3 regions of the Vibrio frigidus genome follow, and region 3 is predicted to be linked to each of the others. Evidence: predicted binding sites of a transcription regulator. Region 3 holds the regulator's gene; each other region holds the start of a gene.
The links. Region 3 encodes CRP, which controls carbon source genes, mostly activating them, when cyclic AMP is high. Its sites were predicted from a motif close to TGTGANNNNNNTCACA; they were not measured.
Positions count from the first base shown of each region.

Region 1: a site for CRP is predicted at 3,013-3,028, ahead of udp (uridine phosphorylase). Genes of this name have one in related genera too.
Region 2: a site for CRP is predicted at 3,358-3,373, ahead of recB (exodeoxyribonuclease V subunit beta). Genes of this name have one in related genera too.

Region 1 is NZ_JBCDMC010000004.1:381,042-387,106, forward strand. It holds gene AACW90_RS09385 (ATP-binding protein) at 1-26, shown strand, start outside; gene AACW90_RS09390 (response regulator) at 28-501, shown strand; gene AACW90_RS09395 (zinc/cadmium/mercury/lead-transporting ATPase) at 604-2,883, shown strand; gene udp (uridine phosphorylase) at 3,122-3,880, shown strand; gene AACW90_RS09405 (Card1-like endonuclease domain-containing protein) at 4,000-5,148, opposite strand; gene AACW90_RS09410 (methyl-accepting chemotaxis protein) at 5,318-6,065, opposite strand, start outside.
Region 2 is NZ_JBCDMC010000015.1:8,528-14,592, forward strand. It holds gene recC (exodeoxyribonuclease V subunit gamma) at 1-3,218, shown strand, start outside; gene recB (exodeoxyribonuclease V subunit beta) at 3,406-6,065, shown strand, end outside.
Region 3 is NZ_JBCDMC010000011.1:116,798-122,862, forward strand. It holds gene groL (chaperonin GroEL) at 1-350, shown strand, start outside; gene AACW90_RS18260 (GNAT family N-acetyltransferase) at 562-1,026, shown strand; gene crp (cAMP-activated global transcriptional regulator CRP) at 1,105-1,737, opposite strand; gene AACW90_RS18270 (phosphoribulokinase) at 1,984-2,853, opposite strand; gene AACW90_RS18275 (YheU family protein) at 2,944-3,156, opposite strand; gene AACW90_RS18280 (hydrolase) at 3,172-4,143, opposite strand; gene AACW90_RS18285 (aminotransferase-like domain-containing protein) at 4,140-5,531, opposite strand; gene AACW90_RS18290 (LysE family translocator) at 5,659-6,065, shown strand, end outside.

The DNA.
Region 1 (6,065 bases), on a different contig from region 3:
GAATTAAATTGCCAGTCGAGGAATAATATGGAGAAGTTAAACCTGATCTGTGTAGATGACCAACGTGAAGTATTGAGCGCGGTACTACAAGATCTAGAGCCACTTAGTACTTGGTTAAACATAGAGGATTGCGAATCAGCAGCTGAAGCTCTAGAACTGATGGATGATTTTGACGCGGAAGGTGAATTTGTCGCCTTGATTATCTCTGATCATGTTATGCCGGGTAAAACCGGAGTGGAGTTGTTGACTGAAATTTCACAAGACGGTCGTTTTTCAACAACAAAAAAGATCTTGCTAACCGGACAAGCGACGCATCAAGATACTATCACCGCTATCAATCTTGCTCGTATCGAGAGTTACTTTGAAAAGCCTTGGAATGCAGATGTTTTACGCGAACGTGCAAGGACACTGGTTACAGAGTTTATCTTTGACCAAGGATTGGACTATACCGATTATCAAAGTAATTTGGATCAAAATGTTGTTTTAGCTCGCCTTCGTTAATTTGATGAAATCAAAGCTTGACCTTGGAGTTAACTCCAAGGTTTATGCTTGTTGGTATCTTAACAAAAATCATTTACACCAAATGGTGATAAAGGAGATACCATGTGTACTAAACACAAAGGCTGTCAACCAAAGGCAACCACTCAGAATATCAGTAGCGATAGCTGCTCTGATCCAATGACTACTCAGATAAAAACTATCGGTGCTGAAAGTGAAGGCTGTTGTGCTAGCGAGTCTGGTACTTGCAGTAGTGGTTCTGGCCCTTCAGAGGAAAATGACCCCTCAGGTTTACAATCTCTTTTTACTCAAAGCTGGAAAATTGCGGGGATGGATTGCCCTTCTTGTGCTCGAAAAATTGAAACGGCGGTTAGCAATATATCCGGTGTCAGCTATGTTAAAGTGTTATTTGCGACTGAAAAACTTGTCGTTAAATACGATGATTCAGCGCTTGCTCAAACTATCGAATCTGTCGCGTTAAAGACCGGTTTTCCGTTAAATCTATATACCTCCCAGCCTACTACAGACGATGATTTCAGTCTGCGTGGCTTATTCAAACAGAATATCCAAGTTATCTCTCTCGTGATTGCGATGCTTATCTCTTTTGCATTACAACCACTTCTTCCTCAATTCAGTGAGTGGTCTTTTGTTGCAATTTGTTTATTAGGGTTGATACCTATCGGTAAAAAAGCGATCACCTTAGCGAGATCTGGTACCCCGTTTTCAATTGAGACGCTGATGAGTGTTGCTGCAATTGGGGCACTGTATTTAGGCGAAACGATTGAAGCAGCAATGGTTTTACTGTTGTTTTTACTTGGTGAAAAACTCGAAGCTTACGCCTCTTCACGGGCAAGAAGTGGGGTAAAGTCTTTAATGGCGTTGGTTCCTGAAGACGCCGTAAAGATTGTGGATGGAGAACGGGTTCACGTTTCAGTTAGCGAATTAATTCCTGAAGACATTATTGAGGTATCTCCGGGTTCTCGTCTTCCTGCTGATGGGGTGATTTTAACCTCGGCTAGTTTCGATGAAAGCGCACTAACGGGTGAGTCACTCCCGGTAGAACATCTAGCGGACGATCAGGTTCTTGCCGGTTCTGTTGCCGTTGATAAAGTGGTTCGCTTACGGGTTACCTCTAAGCAAGGTCAAAACGCCATTGATCGCATACTACATCTAATCGAACAAGCCGAGTCGCACAAAGCGCCACTTGAACGTTTTCTTGATAGATTCAGTCGTTGGTATACCCCCGCCATGATGGCTCTAGCATTGTTGGTCATTATTACTCCTCCGCTTCTTTTTGAGCAGCCTTGGGAGACATGGGTATACCGAGGCCTTGCTTTACTGCTTATTGCTTGTCCTTGTGCGTTGGTGATCTCTACGCCTGCTGCCATAACTTCTGGATTAGCGGTTGCCGCTAAACGCGGGGCGTTAATAAAAGGTGGAGCAGCACTCGAACAACTTGGACGCATAGAAACAGTCGCTTTTGACAAGACGGGTACTTTGACCAAAGGTGAACCGAAAGTGACGGATGTTGTGCCACTAGGAAATATAACGAGAGAACGCTTGCTAGGGCTAACCGCATCCATCGAATTAGGTTCAACACATCCATTAGCGAAGTCGTTAGTGGCTTACGTTAACAGCCAACATATTGCTATTTCGGAAGCGACCGAGAAAACGGCGATTGCCGGTATTGGTGTGTCTGGAATAATTTCGGGTGTTAGCTATTGTATAAGCGCGCCAAGTAAGGCAAATGTACCGATATCGACTGAGATAGAGCAACACGTTGCTCGTCTCGAGAGCGTAGGCAAGACAACGGTTTTAGTCATAGAAGAGTCGAAGGTGATTGGCGTTATTGCTTGGCAAGATACCTTACGTACGGATGCGAAAGACGCGATAGACAAACTACACAAACTCGGTATTAGTACGTTAATGCTTACAGGTGACAATGCGCGAAGTGCAAAAGGTATCGCTGACAAAATTGGTGTTGAATATAAAGCGGGTCTGCTTCCTGAAGATAAAGTGAATTTTGTTCAACAGCTTGCGAAAACGAAGCATGTTGCGATGGTTGGCGATGGTATCAATGACGCTCCAGCCATGAAAGCGGCGTCAATCGGTATTGCGATGGGCAGTGGCACTGATGTTGCGTTGGAAGCGGCAGATTCGGCCTTGACTCACAACCGTCTGACGGATGTCGCAGAAATTATTATTCTTTCGAAAGCAACATTGGCAAATATTCGTCAAAATATCGCTTTGGCATTAGGGTTAAAAGCCGTATTTTTGGTGACGAGCCTTCTGGGTATTACTGGATTATGGTTGGCGGTATTGGCAGACAGTGGCGCGACATTATTAGTAACAGCAAATGCTTTAAGGTTGTTGAGGTTGAAATAGTGGCATTTGGACAGGATAAATTCCAGATGCTTGCTATTCTTTTAATTGAACGAATTCTATTCAAAAATGTAGAAAAACGTGATGCCAATCGGTTTTCTATGTAATAGGCAGTGTAATGTAAGTTTATATTGTGATTGTGATCACTCTATGGGTGGCATTTGTTCGCTACAGTTTGTCTGTCAACTTCACCCATATTCTGGATTAGCAAAAATGCTGAGTCCACATTAAGGAGCCATCTATGTCTCAACCTGTTTTTCACCTTGGTATTACTGCGGCCGATCTTAAAGGCGCAACTGTTGCTATTATTCCTGGTGACCCAGATCGCGTGCCAAAAATTGCCGCTGAAATGGATAATGCAGTACAACTTTCAAGCCACCGTGAATACAATGTTTACTTGGCAGAATTAGATGGCACACCTGTCGTAGTTTGTTCTACGGGTATCGGGGGTCCTTCTACTTCTATTGCGGTTGAAGAACTTGCACAGTGTGGTGTACGTACATTCTTACGTGTGGGTACTACTGGTGCAATTCAATCAGATGTTAACGTCGGTGATATGATTGTTTCTACTGGTTCAGTTCGTTTAGATGGCGCTAGTTTGCATTTTGCTCCGTTAGAGTTTCCAGCCGTTGCAAACTTTGAAGTTGCAACCGCAATGAAAGAAGCGGTAGAAGAGTCTGGCGCTAAAGTGCATATGGGCGTAACGGCGTCTAGTGATACCTTTTATCCAGGACAAGAGCGTTACGATACGTTCTCTGGTCGTGTTGTTAAGCGTTTCCAAGGTTCAATGCAAGAGTGGCAAGACATGGGTGTTCTCAATTTCGAAATGGAATCTGCGACGCTATTTACAATGTGTGCAAGCTCTGGTCTTAAGGCTGGCTGCGTTGCGGGTGTGATCATCAACCGTACTCAGAAAGAGATCCCAGATCATGCGACGCTTAAAGAAACTGAGACGCGTTCTATTCAGGTCGTTATTGCCGCTGCGCGTAAAATGCTTTAATTATTGATCGGTTGCTCTTGTCGTTCGAGAAGCAACTTTGCTTGATAATAAAAATCCCGGATACTTTTGGTATTCGGGATTTTTTGTTGTAAGTCTTATCTTAAATTACAGTTCATCAATCACAACTCATCGTGACCGCCCGCATCAGCAAACCAATGGGTTAGGTGTTTTTTCAGGTCTTTCAGTTCGTCGGGACCGATAAGTGCTAGCCCTAAGTCCTCAGCACGAGTGATATCGTTGTGTCTCAATGGACGGAAGCTAACCAGCATTGCTCGAGCTTGTAAGCCACCCAGCAAATCTCTCAAGGACTCGAGCTTGTAGAGAGTATCGTCACCGTCGTCGCGCATGCCTTTTGTTTTGCACTCTATTATGTGTAGTTTGTTGTTCACAACAGTCGCTACATCGAGCTCATTTCGAACTTCACGTTCCCCTAACTGGCGATATACCTGAACATTGAGAGAGTGGTCTTGTATGGTTGGTAGTTCATCTTGAATCTGCTTAACGGTACTATGGACCAGTGTTTCAAGCCACTCACCATTAGAAAATCGCCTTGCGTCTTCGCTCGCAAATTTGAGAACACCATTTTGATAGGTTGCAAGCTGTGTGTCTACAAGGTCGGAGAGAAGCATATTCACTTCGCGATAGCCTTGTTGTTTTTCGGTTAAACTTACCTCTAATTTTTGCTCTTTACGACACGTTGTTGCCAAGTAGTTGAGTGTCGCGAGTCCGGGGCCAAGTTCGAGGGCGTTGCCGGCCCATCTTTGTCCGAGTTCATAGAGTTGATCGGGTAAATCGTGTTCGTTAAATTCAGCCCGCGCACCAAAAATAGTTAAATAGTCAGCAATCGTGATGTGGTCTTCTAGTTGAGCATCTTTGTTTTCTTCCGGATAAATCCAGCAAATCTTATCGCTGTTTGGTTCAACAACGAAGATCTCCCAAGCATTGCGTCGAAACATTTCATAAACAGGCAATAGGCGATGACGCAACCCACAGCTGGCGTTGAGTTTTAGCTCTTTGCCACGCTGACGAAGGTTTGTTTCTAGCTGATGTATCGCTTGTCTAATCAGAGGTGTGTCAGCGATTGACGTTATTTCAAAAAACTCAGTTTTGATGTTTCGTTTGTCTAAAACGTATTTGAGCCTCTGAAACATTACCTTTTGATTCTTGTCCCCAATAAAGATGATGTGCTCACAGATTGCTCTATTATCAAAAAGCGGCGTGATTAAGCGGATGGGGTCTCGATCAATAATACCAACGTGAATAGCCATTTAACGTCCTTACTAATTATAAGTATTGGCCGGCATTAAAATTTTATTGGAAGGGTTCGCTGGCCTTACATTTTATATTGTAGTAACTATATAAAAAACAAGGGTGAATTGATAACAATTCACCCTTGTTAAAGTAATAATTGACCTTAACATGACCTAGAGTTTGAATTTAGAGCTTAAATCGGCTCACCAAGCTCTCTTGTTCCTGTGCGATCGTGCTTAAATTCTCACTCACAGAAGCAATTTCTGACATAGCATGATAACTTTCATCGGCAATCTGATTAATGCCTTCTAAACTTTGCGCTATGTCGCCAGTGGTTGTGCTTTGTTCCGCTGCGGCTTCAGATATATGTGTGCTCATTTGACTAATTTCGAGTATTAACGCCTGAATTTCTTCCATCGAGCTGTTTGCATTTGACGCTTGAGCAACGGAGTTTTCCATATCACCCATGCAGCTTTCAATGATTTGATTAGCTGATTTTGAACTCGATTGAAGGTTGGCGATCATGCTTTCGATTTCGGTGGTCGACTCTGTTGTCTTCTGAGCCAATACTCTGACTTCATCCGCGACAACAGCGAACCCTCTGCCTTGTTCACCTGCTCTCGCCGCTTCTATCGCGGCATTGAGTGCTAATAGATTGGTTTGTTCAGCGATGCCTTGAATCACATCCAAGATCGACCCAATTTCGCTACTCATTTTTTGTAGCTCGGATACGGCACTCACCGAATCAGTTAATCGACTTTCGAGCTGGTTGATTGTGGTGATGTTCTGACTCATTACTTGACGGCCACTGTCAGAAGCACTTTCTACCTGATGTACCTTGTCTAACGAGCTTAGTGCGCTTTGTGAAACCTCTGCGACAGAATGGGCCATCTCTGTCATCGCTGTCGCGACATTGGCGGTTTGTTCGCGCTGA
Region 2 (6,065 bases), on a different contig from region 3:
AGGTCCCGGTCAAGAGTGCGTTTAATAAAGAGTCGATGACTTGGAAGTTGATGCATATATTACCCAAGTTATTGGACAGCCCTGACTTCATTCAATTGAGAAGTTATTTGGTTAACGATGATGATCAGTCCAAACTCTACCAGTTATCGGAAAAAATCGCCGATATCTTTGACGGTTATTTAGTTTATCGGCCCGAATGGATAGCGATGTGGGAACAAGATAAAGAGGTGTTGGAACTGAATGACGAACAGCCATGGCAGAAAGTTTTGTGGCAAGCGCTGTATGATCATACCGTCGATTTGGATCAATCTCCCTACCACAGAGCCAACCTTTATGAGCATTTTATAGAGACATTAGAGCAGTATACGGGTCGCTTGAAATCTATGCCCAAGCGTTTATTTGTCTTTGGTATCTCTTCTATTCCACCGCGTTATATGGATGCATTGGCCGCATTGGGTCAACATATGGATGTACACCTGATGTTTACTAACCCGAGTCGTTATTATTGGGGAGAGGTAAGGGACCGTAAATATCTAACAAGGTTAGCGATGAAAAATCGCCAGCATATCGAGTGGAAAGAAAGTCCCGAATCGCCAAATTCTTATGAGCTTTTAGGGGAATCAGAACAGCTCAAGCAACCGATTGATGACGATGAACTCAATACTCTTCACACCGAGGTTATCGGAAACGGTTTACTGGCATCATTGGGTAAACTGGGCCGAGACAATATGTTTCTGCTGTCCCAACTTTCGTCCAATGAAATAGAAGCCTTTGTTGAGGTGAATCGAGATAATCTACTGCATCAAATTCAGGCGGATATTCTAAACCTTGAAGAGAGACAAGATGATCAAAAGCTCCACTCTAGTCACCATAAAAATCAGATAAACAACACGGATAGCTCTGTAACACTGCATGCTTGTCATAGCCCAATGCGAGAAGTGGAAGTACTGCACGACCGATTGCTCAAGATGTTTGAAGATAATCCGGAACTCAAGCCACGTGATATTATCGTGATGGTGGCGGATATTAATACTTATAGCGCGGCAATTCAGGCTGTTTTTGGTAATGCACCGGGCAAACGCTATATCCCATTTTCAATTTCTGATAGGAGTGCCTCTCAAGAGAGCCCAATCCTGAATGCTTTTATCCGTTTGCTTACACTACCAGATAGCCGCTGTAGTGCGTCTGAGGTTCTTGAATTACTTGAGACACCAGAAATTCTTTGCCGATTCTCTTTAAGTGATAATGAATTTGAGAAGGGCAAACGTTGGGTAGAGGAAACGGGTATTCGTTGGGGGCTTGATAGTACGACTGGAGCCGAGTTTGATCTTCCAGAGACCAAGCAAAACACCTGGTTGTTTGGTATTCAACGCATGCTACTGGGGTATGCGATGCATCAAAGCATCAGTGTTTATGAAACCTCTAATCAATCTATTGCGCCATATAATGAAGTACAAGGAATGGACGCGGAAATAGCCGGAAAATTCGCCCATTTTATTGATCGTATTACCTCCTACCGCCGTGAACTTGCTCAGACTCGATCAATAGGGGATTGGCAAGCACTGCTCTACCGTCTAATCGATGATTTTTTTCTAGTAGAATTAGAAGGTGAGGTGGCACTAAAATCTATTCGTGATGCGTTGCAACAATTGGCGACGCAACTCTCCGACGCCAACTATTTGCAACCCCTTTCACCCACTATATTGGTGGATTATTTACAATCCAAACTCTCGGCTTCACGTGTTAGCCAGCGTTTTCTTGCTGGCCAAGTCAATTTTTGCACATTGATGCCTATGCGCTCCATTCCATTTGAAGTCGTTTGCCTTCTAGGTATGAATGATGGTGTTTATCCTCGTGCGATGCCACAAGACGGGTTAGATTTGATGAATAAACGGGCGAAGGTGGGTGACCGCTCTCGACGTGATGATGATAGGTATCTGTTTTTGGAAGCATTGCTGTCGGCTCAAAGTAAGCTCTATATAAGCTATGTTGGACGTTCAATTCAAGATAATAGTGAGCGTTCTCCTTCAATCCTTGTTTCTGAACTTCTAGATTATTGCGGACAAAACTTCTGTTTAGTCGGAGAAGAAAATACAAACAACGATGACTCTGCCTGCTCGTTAATAAGTAACTTAACGACACATTACCCTATGGTTCCGTTTAGTGAGAAAGCATTTGGTATTGAATATCAAAGCTATGTTAGCGAATGGCTTCCTTCGGCCAAAAGAGACGGGCATAAGGCAGAACAATTTATACAACCTTTACCCGATTATCGTGATATTGCCGAGCAACCAGAGCACCTTCCATTAGCTGAGTTGCAACGTTTTTGGCGACTACCTGTTCAGTACTTTTTTAATCGTCGACTCAAGGTGTTCTTTGAAGAGTTTGGTCGAGCGACAGAGGATGACGAACCTTTTCTGCTTAATAATTTGCAGAGCTACAACCTGAGAGATGAACTCTTACATTCATTGCTTAAAGCCAAACTAGACAATCAAGATGAAAATACGGTTTACCAAAACTTTGTTCAACAGCAACGGGCGAAAGGTGGCTTGCCAGTTGGTGCATTTGGCGAATTGGAACTGAGTGTTAATCGAGAAAAAACAGATAAATTGGTGGATGAATTATTGTTTCTTTGCCAAACACCACTAGGCGATATAGAAGTCGACCTGCGGATAGAGCTGGATGACTGGAAGGAAGCTATCAACCTTAATGGTTGGATATCGGGTCACTATCAATCCGGGTTAGTTCGTTATCGCAGCGGTAGAATTCGTAGTCAGGATCTACTTCTAGCTTGGATAGATCACCTCTGTTTGGCAGTAGTAGGAGAGCATAAAAAAACACACCTAATCGGTTTTAATGACAAATCTGGGCTAGAACATAAAGTCATTCTTCCTGTCGACAAACCGCAAGCTAAATTATGGCTAGTTGAATTGGTGCAGTATTATTTTAATGGCCTAAATCAACCGTTAGCGTATTTTCCTAAAACAGCGTTAATCGGTATGGAGAGGCTGGTTTTAGGGAAAGAAGACGGTGATGTCAAAATGGCGAACACGTTTAACGATGGTTATCAGTTTAGTGGTGAAGGGAGTAACCGATATATTCATCGAGTATGGCCAGAATGGAATGAATCACTGTACCAACAGGTTTCTGTACTTGCCAGTGATGTGTTATTAAGTGTACTGAATCAGACACAAGATAGTGAAAATGTAGAGGTATAAAAGTCAATGAAAGGGAAAAGAATGTAGGGTGGCCGTCCGCAAATCATTATTATTTGTAGGGCGTTTACAGTACGGCCACAATGGCCAGAGGGACCATAAATTCTTTGAACAGATATTAACCGTAAACCATACGCTTAACCGTGATTGTGATCGCGCTAATTGTAACTGATAACCGAGAAATTGAACTATGCCGCAAACCTTAAACACGATGAGCTTTCCACTACATGGAGCAAGGTTAATTGAAGCCTCTGCAGGTACAGGGAAAACCTTTACCATCTCTGGTTTGTACCTGCGATTGCTTTTAGGGCATGGTGATCAGGAGAGCCGTCATACTTCGCCATTAACCGTGGACCAAATATTAGTGGTTACTTTTACGGAAGCGGCGACGGCAGAGTTGAGAGAACGCATTCGAAGTAAGATTCATGACGCAAGAATTGCATTTCTAAGAGGCGAGAGCAACGATCCGGTTATAAAGTTATTGCTCGAGCAACTCCCTGATACTAAACAGGTGATATCGGTATTACTAAATGCCGAACGTCAAATGGACGAAGCGGCAATCTTCACTATTCATGGATTTTGTCAACGAATGTTAACGCAAAATGCATTTGAATCTGGTAGTCGTTTCAACAATGAATTCATCACGGATGAAAGTAAACTAAAAGCCCAAGTGGTCGCCGATTATTGGCGCCGAAATTTTTATTCTCTTTCGCTTAATCTCGCTAATGAAGTGCGCACCATTTGGCGCGAACCGGAGTTACTTCTTAAGGATATTTCTACCCAATTAACCGGCGTTCCGGTTACTCTTACTGTGGAAGCGATGGAAGATACGTTGGAAGCGCTTCACCTTAAAAATCTTGCTCTGATAGAGTCGCTCAAAGCGTTCTGGAAAGAAAGTGTTGAAGATATTCCTCAAATAATAAACGACTCCGATGTAAGTAAGCGCTCATTTACAAAAAAGAATTTACCAGCCTGGATTAACGAGATTTCTCAATGGGCAGAAAACCCAACAGAAGGGTACCAGTGCCCAGATAAGCTAGAGAAATTCACTCAAGAATTTTTGATAGAAAAAACACCGGAAAATAAAGTCATTCCAGATCACCCTCTTTTTGCTTATGTGAGTAGGTTTATTGCGAATAAACCCAGTATCAAAGAGCCACTTTTGGCGCACGCAATTCAGGTGTGTAGAGATAACTTGCAACAGATAAAGCAAGAGAGGCACTGGCTCTCATTTGATGACCTCTTAACCAACCTTTCTGCTGCCATTGACACGGATGAACAAGGAAATCTTACCGCAAGGATACGTCACCTTTTTCCCGTCGCGATGATCGATGAGTTCCAAGATACCGACCCACTACAGTACAGTATTTTCAGCCGTATCTACCTTTCTAATCCAGAATCTGGCTTATTAATGATAGGGGACCCCAAACAAGCGATTTATGGCTTTCGGGGCGCAGATATTTTTACCTATATTCGAGCAAGGAATGAGGTGGCGGATCACTACACGTTGGATATCAATTGGCGGTCTAGTGCAGATATGGTTAATGCGACTAATGGTATTTTTACTCAAGCCAATTCTCCCTTTGTGTATGATAACGACATCCCTTTCTACCCTGTTAACCCGAGCCCAGATGCAGAAAATCGCAGTTGGTGGTTAGACGGGGTTAAACAAAAAGCATTGACCTACTGGCTACAAGAAACAGACGAACCAGTTGCAAAGACCGACTACACAAACAGCATGGCTGTGGGGACCGCAGAAAAAATTAGCCAGATATTGCAAAGCAGTGATGAGGCCTATTTTTTGGATTCAAAAGGACAGAGAAAGTCGATACAAGCCGGTAATATTGCAGTTTTGGTAAGAACGGGAAGTGAAGGTCAACTCGTTCGACAAGAATTAGCGAAAAAAGGGGTGGCGAGTGTCTATCTCTCTAATAGGGATAGCGTATTTAAGAGTGCGATGGCGAGTGCCATACTGCGTTTACTACAAGCGGTGCTTTACCCAGAAGATGAGCGGATTTTACGAGCGGCATTGGCCTCTGATGTTCTCATGAAAAGTAGCAGAGCGCTTGATAATCTGAATGAAAATGAGATCGAGTTAGAAGCGAAGATTAACGCGTTCAAGGCATTTCGAGTCGTTTGGCAGCAAAGAGGTGTTATGCCTATGCTTCGAGCGATAATGTCGGCAGAAGGGATTGGTGAAAATCTATTAGCGCAGGAATTTGGAGAGCGATTAATAACCGATTTTTTGCATCTAGCGGAATTATTGCAACAAGCAAGTTTAACGTTAGATAGTGATCATGCGTTGGTTCGTTGGTTTACTGAGTCAATTCAAGACATTCAGCAGGGTGGTTCAGCGGGTGATGAACAGATTCAAAGGTTAGAGTCGGAAAGAAACCTAGTACAAATTGTTACTATCCATAAATCGAAGGGGTTGGAATATGATCTGGTCTTTTTGCCGTTTGCTTCAGCGTATAGAGAATCGAAAAACGGTCAATATTATGATCAACAGCTTGAAACCACTTTTCTAGATATCACCTTGCAACCCACGTCAGTTGCCTTATCAGATAAAGAACGTTTAGCGGAAGATTTACGCCTTTTATATGTGGCGATTACTCGCGCAGTATATGGTTGTTTTGTTGGTATTGCTCCGTTGAGGAAAGGTCGTTCTAGAAAAGATCCAACCGGTGCACACTTAAGTGCCGTTGGTTACCTTCTTCAGAATGGAGAGGAGAGTTCCACTGCTGAGTTTGAAAGTACCGCTTACAGCCAAGTAGCAAAGCATCAAGAGCTCATGGTTATCAGCCACATACCTGAAATGATTGATAATAGAACACAGGCCGACGTAGTAGA
Region 3 (6,065 bases):
ACGAAGAGCAAAACGTAGGTATTCGCGTTGCACTTCGTGCTATGGAAGCACCATTGCGTCAGATCGTTGAAAATGCGGGTGACGAAGATTCTGTTGTTGCTAATAACGTTAAAGCTGGCGAAGGTAGCTATGGCTATAACGCTGCGACAGGCGAATACGGTGACATGATTGCAATGGGTATCCTTGACCCAACTAAAGTAACTCGTAGTGCGCTACAGTTCGCCGCATCGGTTGCTGGTCTTATGATCACAACAGAAGCGATGATTACCGATATGCCAGCTAAAGATTCAGGCGGAATGCCTGATATGGGCGGCATGGGTGGTATGGGTGGCATGCCAGGCATGATGTAAGAAGGATTTAGTTTCTCATTACTGAATGACTTGATAGCAGCGTTAGTTGTGCTCCGAAGTCACACAGTTTAGAGAATCCTAAACCTTGTTATAGTAAAAAACCGAAGTTTATCGCTTCGGTTTTTTTATACCTATAGAAAATGGTTTAATTACTGGTTAGGCTTACCAAATATTAATTATAAATTAGAAGAGAAGTGACGAAGTGCAGAGTATTATCCGAGTGCGATCATATGTTCCAGAAGACGCCTGTACGTTGAGAACGTTGTTTTTTAATACTGTTCGTAGTGTAAACAGAAAGGACTACTCTGAACGGCAAATAGAAGCTTGGGCATCAGATGAAGTTACGCTTGATAGTTGGCAGGCACTTCTGGATAAGCTTGCGCCTTTTGTCGCCGAAATTGATAACAAGATAGTGGGTTATGCCGATCTCCAGTCTGATGGGTTGATTGGTCATTTTTATGTCGATCACAATCATCAAAGTATGGGGATTGCTGGCGCTTTAATGCAACAAATTTTCCAGAAAGGTAATAAAAGCAAAATTGGTCGACTTTATTCGCATGTCAGCATTACTGCAAAGCCTTTTTTTGAACACTATGGGTTTAAGGTAATAGAAGAGCGGCAAGTGGATCTCAGAGGGCAAACACTCATTAATTATAGGATGGAGCTGCGAGTATAAACCAATGCGTATCTTTTCTTATGGCATAAAAAAAGCAGCGTAAACGCTGCTTTTTAATCAATGCTGTTTGTGGCGGTATTAACGTGTACCGTAAACTACGATAGTTTTACCGTGAGCAGAAATTAAATTCTGTTCTTCAAGCATCTTAAGAATACGGCCAACAGTTTCACGAGAACAACCTACAATCTGACCAATCTCTTGACGAGTGATCTTAATTTGCATGCCGTCTGGGTGAGTCATCGCATCTGGTTGTTTTGCTAAGTTCAGAAGTGTTTGAGCAATACGACCCGTTACATCTAAGAATGCTAAGTCACCAACTTTTTGGCTAGTCGTTTGTAGACGGCTTGCCATTTGAGCCGAAAGACGCATTAAAATGTCAGGATTAACTTGAATAAGCTGGCGGAATTTCTTAAACGAAATTTCAGCTACTTCACATGGTGATTTGGCACGAACCCATGCGGTACGCTCTTGATCTTCTTCGAATAGACCTAGCTCACCGATGAAGTCTCCTTGGTTAAGGTAAGAAAGAATCATCTCTTTACCTTCTTCATCCTTGATAAGCACAGCTACAGAGCCTTTCACAATGTAATACAGAGTTTCCGCTTTTTCTCCAGCATGGATAAGCGTACTTTTGGAAGGATATTTATGAATATGACAATGCGAAAGAAACCACTCTAACGTTGGATCGGTTTGAGGTTTACCAAGAACCATAATTATCTCACTATTATCTGTAGGGCCTGTGCCAGCAGCTTTCCTTTGCTGTGTCCCCATATTATTGGTGACGTTAGCTTAAGATCTTAAATTCGTAGCTGCAAGCTACACATGTATATAGGTTAAGAATAGTATCCTTTTTTGCAGTCAATTTCTTGATTTTGATCGCCCTGATTTCCCGTTTCTCTAAGCAAAACTGTGCACATCGTCACGGTATCAGAACTAAACTGCATTCAGGCTTAATTTTTAGCCGATTTTTCCGGTTTCTATTAATTGTTGTAGAACTGGTCTGATTATTAATTCCATAGCAAAACTCATTTTTCCTCCTGGCACCACGAGCGTATTATGGCGAGAAACAAAAGAGCCATCAATCATGGCTAAAAGATATGGAAAGTCTACGTTCTTCATTCCACGTAATCGAATTACGACAAAGCTTTCGTCCAAACTGGGTATCGCTTTCGCATTAAGCGGATTTGAGGTATCGACAGTCGGAACCCGTTGGAAGTTTATGTGCGTTCGAGAAAACTGAGGGGTAATGTAGTTAAGATAATCATCCATAGAACGAACGATGGAGTCGGTCACTGCTTCTCGTGAATGGCCTCTATCTCGCGTGTCACGTACAAATTTTTGGATCCACTCAAGGTTTACAATGGGGACCATGCCGATCAGTAAGTCAACATGTTGTGAAACATTAATATCGCCATCGACAACGGCACCATGTAAGCCTTCATAAAAAAGCACATCGCTATCTTCTGCTAAGTCTTGCCATGGGGTGAATGTGCCAGGCATTTGATTATAAGGTACAGCCTCATCAAATGAATGTAAGTATCGTCTTACTTGGCCTTGACCTTCATCGCCATATTTCCTAAAAAACTGTTCAAGGGCAGGGAAGTTATTGGCTTCTGCACCAAAGTAACTAATGTGTTTGCCTTGTTCTTTGGCTTTTCGAATTTCAATGTCCATTTCCGGACGAGTAAATCGGTGAAAACTGTCACCTTCCACCCACGCGGCTTTCACGTCCATCATATTAAACATTTTTCTGAATGCTTCAGATGTTGTTGTTGTTCCTGCGCCAGATGAACCTGTAACTGCGATAATCGGATGTTTTGCTGACATGAGATTCCTTGTCGTTACATTGATGATAATGCTGATATGAAATTAGTGTATGAGATTCTATAAAAAGAATAAACGCTTTACTTTTTGTTATCAGAACTCGCGCTTGAGTTTAATATCGACAGTTTCGTGAAGCTCAGAAAAAACAATCACCGCTTCTCCTGTATTAAGCTGACTTCGTACCTGACTGACTTTATCGTCTAAGGTGGCTTCATTTTGGCCGTAATCTGTCCCTTCTCTCAACACAAACTCTTTAATTAGATTATCAAGCGTCTCACTATCTATTTCTTGCCATGGAATGATCATAAAGCCTACTTTTATTCATGATGCGATGTGTTGGTAATATTTGGGTATTGCTTGTTCTAACCAAAAAATGGGTTTCGTCAGGGTTCCGGATAAAAAACCCACATGACCACCTTGTTTAAATAGACGATAGTGTATGTTTTTGTTTAATGGAAAGTCTGGTATTACCGCTTGAGTCATAAATGGGTCGTCTTCGGCATGAATGACCTGCAAAGGGATGTTGACCTTATTAATAACATGGATGCCAGAGCATTGTTGATAATAATCGTTAGCATTTTTAAATCCATGTAACGGTGCGGTTATCATATCGTCGAAGCCATAAAGCGTTTTTATGGCTTTTAAATCCTGCGTTGAAACGCCAAGTTCTGATTCCAGTTGATCCTGTTTTTGTAACGCATTTTTCTTTAGAGAGGTTAATAGATAGTTCCGATAAATCTTGGAAAATCCTTGTTCAATTCTTGATGAGCATGCCGCTAAATCGAGAGGTGCAGAGACGACGGTGGCCGCTTCTACTATTGGATCGTGATTGTATTTAGCCAAGTAATTAACCAGCATGTTTCCGCCAAGCGATATACCAATAGCGACCTTTGGCTGATCTGGAAATACGTTTTGTATATGCTCCAAAAAGAAACGTGGGTCTTCGGTTTCACCAGAATGATAAGCTCTCGCTAGCCGGTTGGGCCTGCCGCTACAGCCTCGAAAATGCATCATGACCGATAGCCAACCTTGTTGAGAAAAAGCGTGCATCAAGCCATTGGCGTATGGGCTATCAAAGCTGCCTTCTAAGCCGTGAAAAAGGACAAAAATAGGCTTCTCTTTCACTGTTGTGCTGGTCCAATCTTCACTCCAAGCAAGATCAAGGAAGTCTCCGTCTGGTGTTTCTAATGTCTGCCATTGAGCAGAGAAAAGCGGTTGTTTCCGAATCATTCTAGGAATAACGGTCTGTACGTGAGGATTAGTTAATCCTCTTGCTGCGTTAAACTCGGTCATAAAGTAAAATCACTGATTGGGGTGCTATCTAATAAGGCTTTCAACTTAATTAACCCGACTTCCACCTGAGCTTGATCGATTGGTGAGCTTAATGCAAGTCGTACGGCAGGAGGCACGTTGGCGGCTGGAGGTGTGAATAGTTCCGCTGATTTTACGATAACGCCATCACATGCTGCTTTTTGGACAAAGTCGCTTAAGCGCCAGTGGTCAGGCAATGTTAACCATATATGAAAGCAGTCGTGGGTGTATTGGAGTTGAAAGTCAGATAAATAGGTCAGTGCGAGTTTTAACCTTCCTCTCATTTCAGTCCGGATATAATCTAAGGTATGTTCTAGCTTGTTGGAACGAAGCAGCTCACACGCTAATGCGGTAAGTAATGGGCTAATCATCCAGCTATGGTTTTGCAACGTAATACTAAGGTGTGGGTGCAGTTTAGTGGGAGGCTGAATGTAACCCACGCGTAACCCCGGGGCTAGACATTTGGAGAAAGCACCAATATGAATAACCTGCTCAGGTGCTAAATTAACCATTGGTGGTGGGGCATCTGCGGGAAGAAGACCATTCACATCGTCTTCTATGACATATAGATCATGTTGTTTACAGATGTCTAGTATAGCGATACGACGCTCCCAAGACATGGTTGCTGTTGTAGGATTTTGTAATGTAGGGGTCAAATAGATAAATCGAGCTTGAAATTGCCGGCAAGCCGCTTCAAGTGCATGAGGGGTAATCCCCTCTTCATCCATTTCAATACCTTTAACGGTTAGCTGTTTCTGTTTGGCTAAACTAATCAAACCTGGATAGGTAAGTTTTTCCGCTAAAATGGTGTCTCCCGCTCGAGTGAATGCCTCAAATACCATCTGCATCCCATGCTGTGCACCAGAACAAAACAATAATCTGTCTGCGTCAAGTTTAACGCCATGTTCATTTAACCAATCAGCCACAATCTCTCTATGAGAGTCAATGCCCGTTGGTTTTTGATAGATCATAAACTGGTTAAGCGCTTGGGGTGATTGAGCAACCTTCTCCATAGCTTCTTTCAGCATGTCGCTACGATCAAACATAGGGGGGATATTGAAGCCGAAATTGCATTCGTTTGACTCATAATTATCCCCTTGATCAAATGCCCAATATGCCTTTTTTTTATCTACCACATAGGTGCCAGCACCGACTCGTGCTTCCACTAAGCCTTTTCGTTCTGCCTCAGAGTAAGCTCTAGTCACCGTGCCAACGGTAACACCTAATTTGTCGGCCAATAGACGATGGGTGGGTAGTTTATCGTTCGCCACTAAATGACCAGCTTCAATTTGATCAGCCAATCGCTCTGCGATCTGTTTGTATTTAGGCATTCTGTTTGTATTGGATAACTGAAAATCTATGATTGTCATGGTGACAATAAATCCTTTGATCTTTAGATGATGCATTGTTATGGTCATTTTGTACGTAATAAACGAGAAAATCAACCGATAATTAGAAATTGTATCGATACAATTTCTAATTAGTGAGGAATTCAAAATGGAATGGCAATTTTTTATCTCAATAGCGATGTTCGCTATTGTAATGACAGGAACTCCGGGACCAAATAACGTCATGTTGACGGCTTCAGGTGCCAACTTTGGATATCGACGATCGTTGCCACATGCCTTTGGTATCGGTGTCGGTTTAATGAGCATGATTCTATTGTTGGCTTCAGGCCTTGGTCTCGTCTTCCAGCAATACTCGGTTATACAAGATACGATGAAATGGGTGGGCAGCAGTTATTTATTTTACTTAGCTTGGAAGATCGCGAATGCTAAACCAGCGTCTGAACACGAAAATACTAGCAGTAAGCCAATGACATTCGTAGCCGCCGCGTTATTTCAATATCTTAACCCGAAAGCATGGATGATGATGGTTACCGCAATAGGCTCATTTTCGTTGCA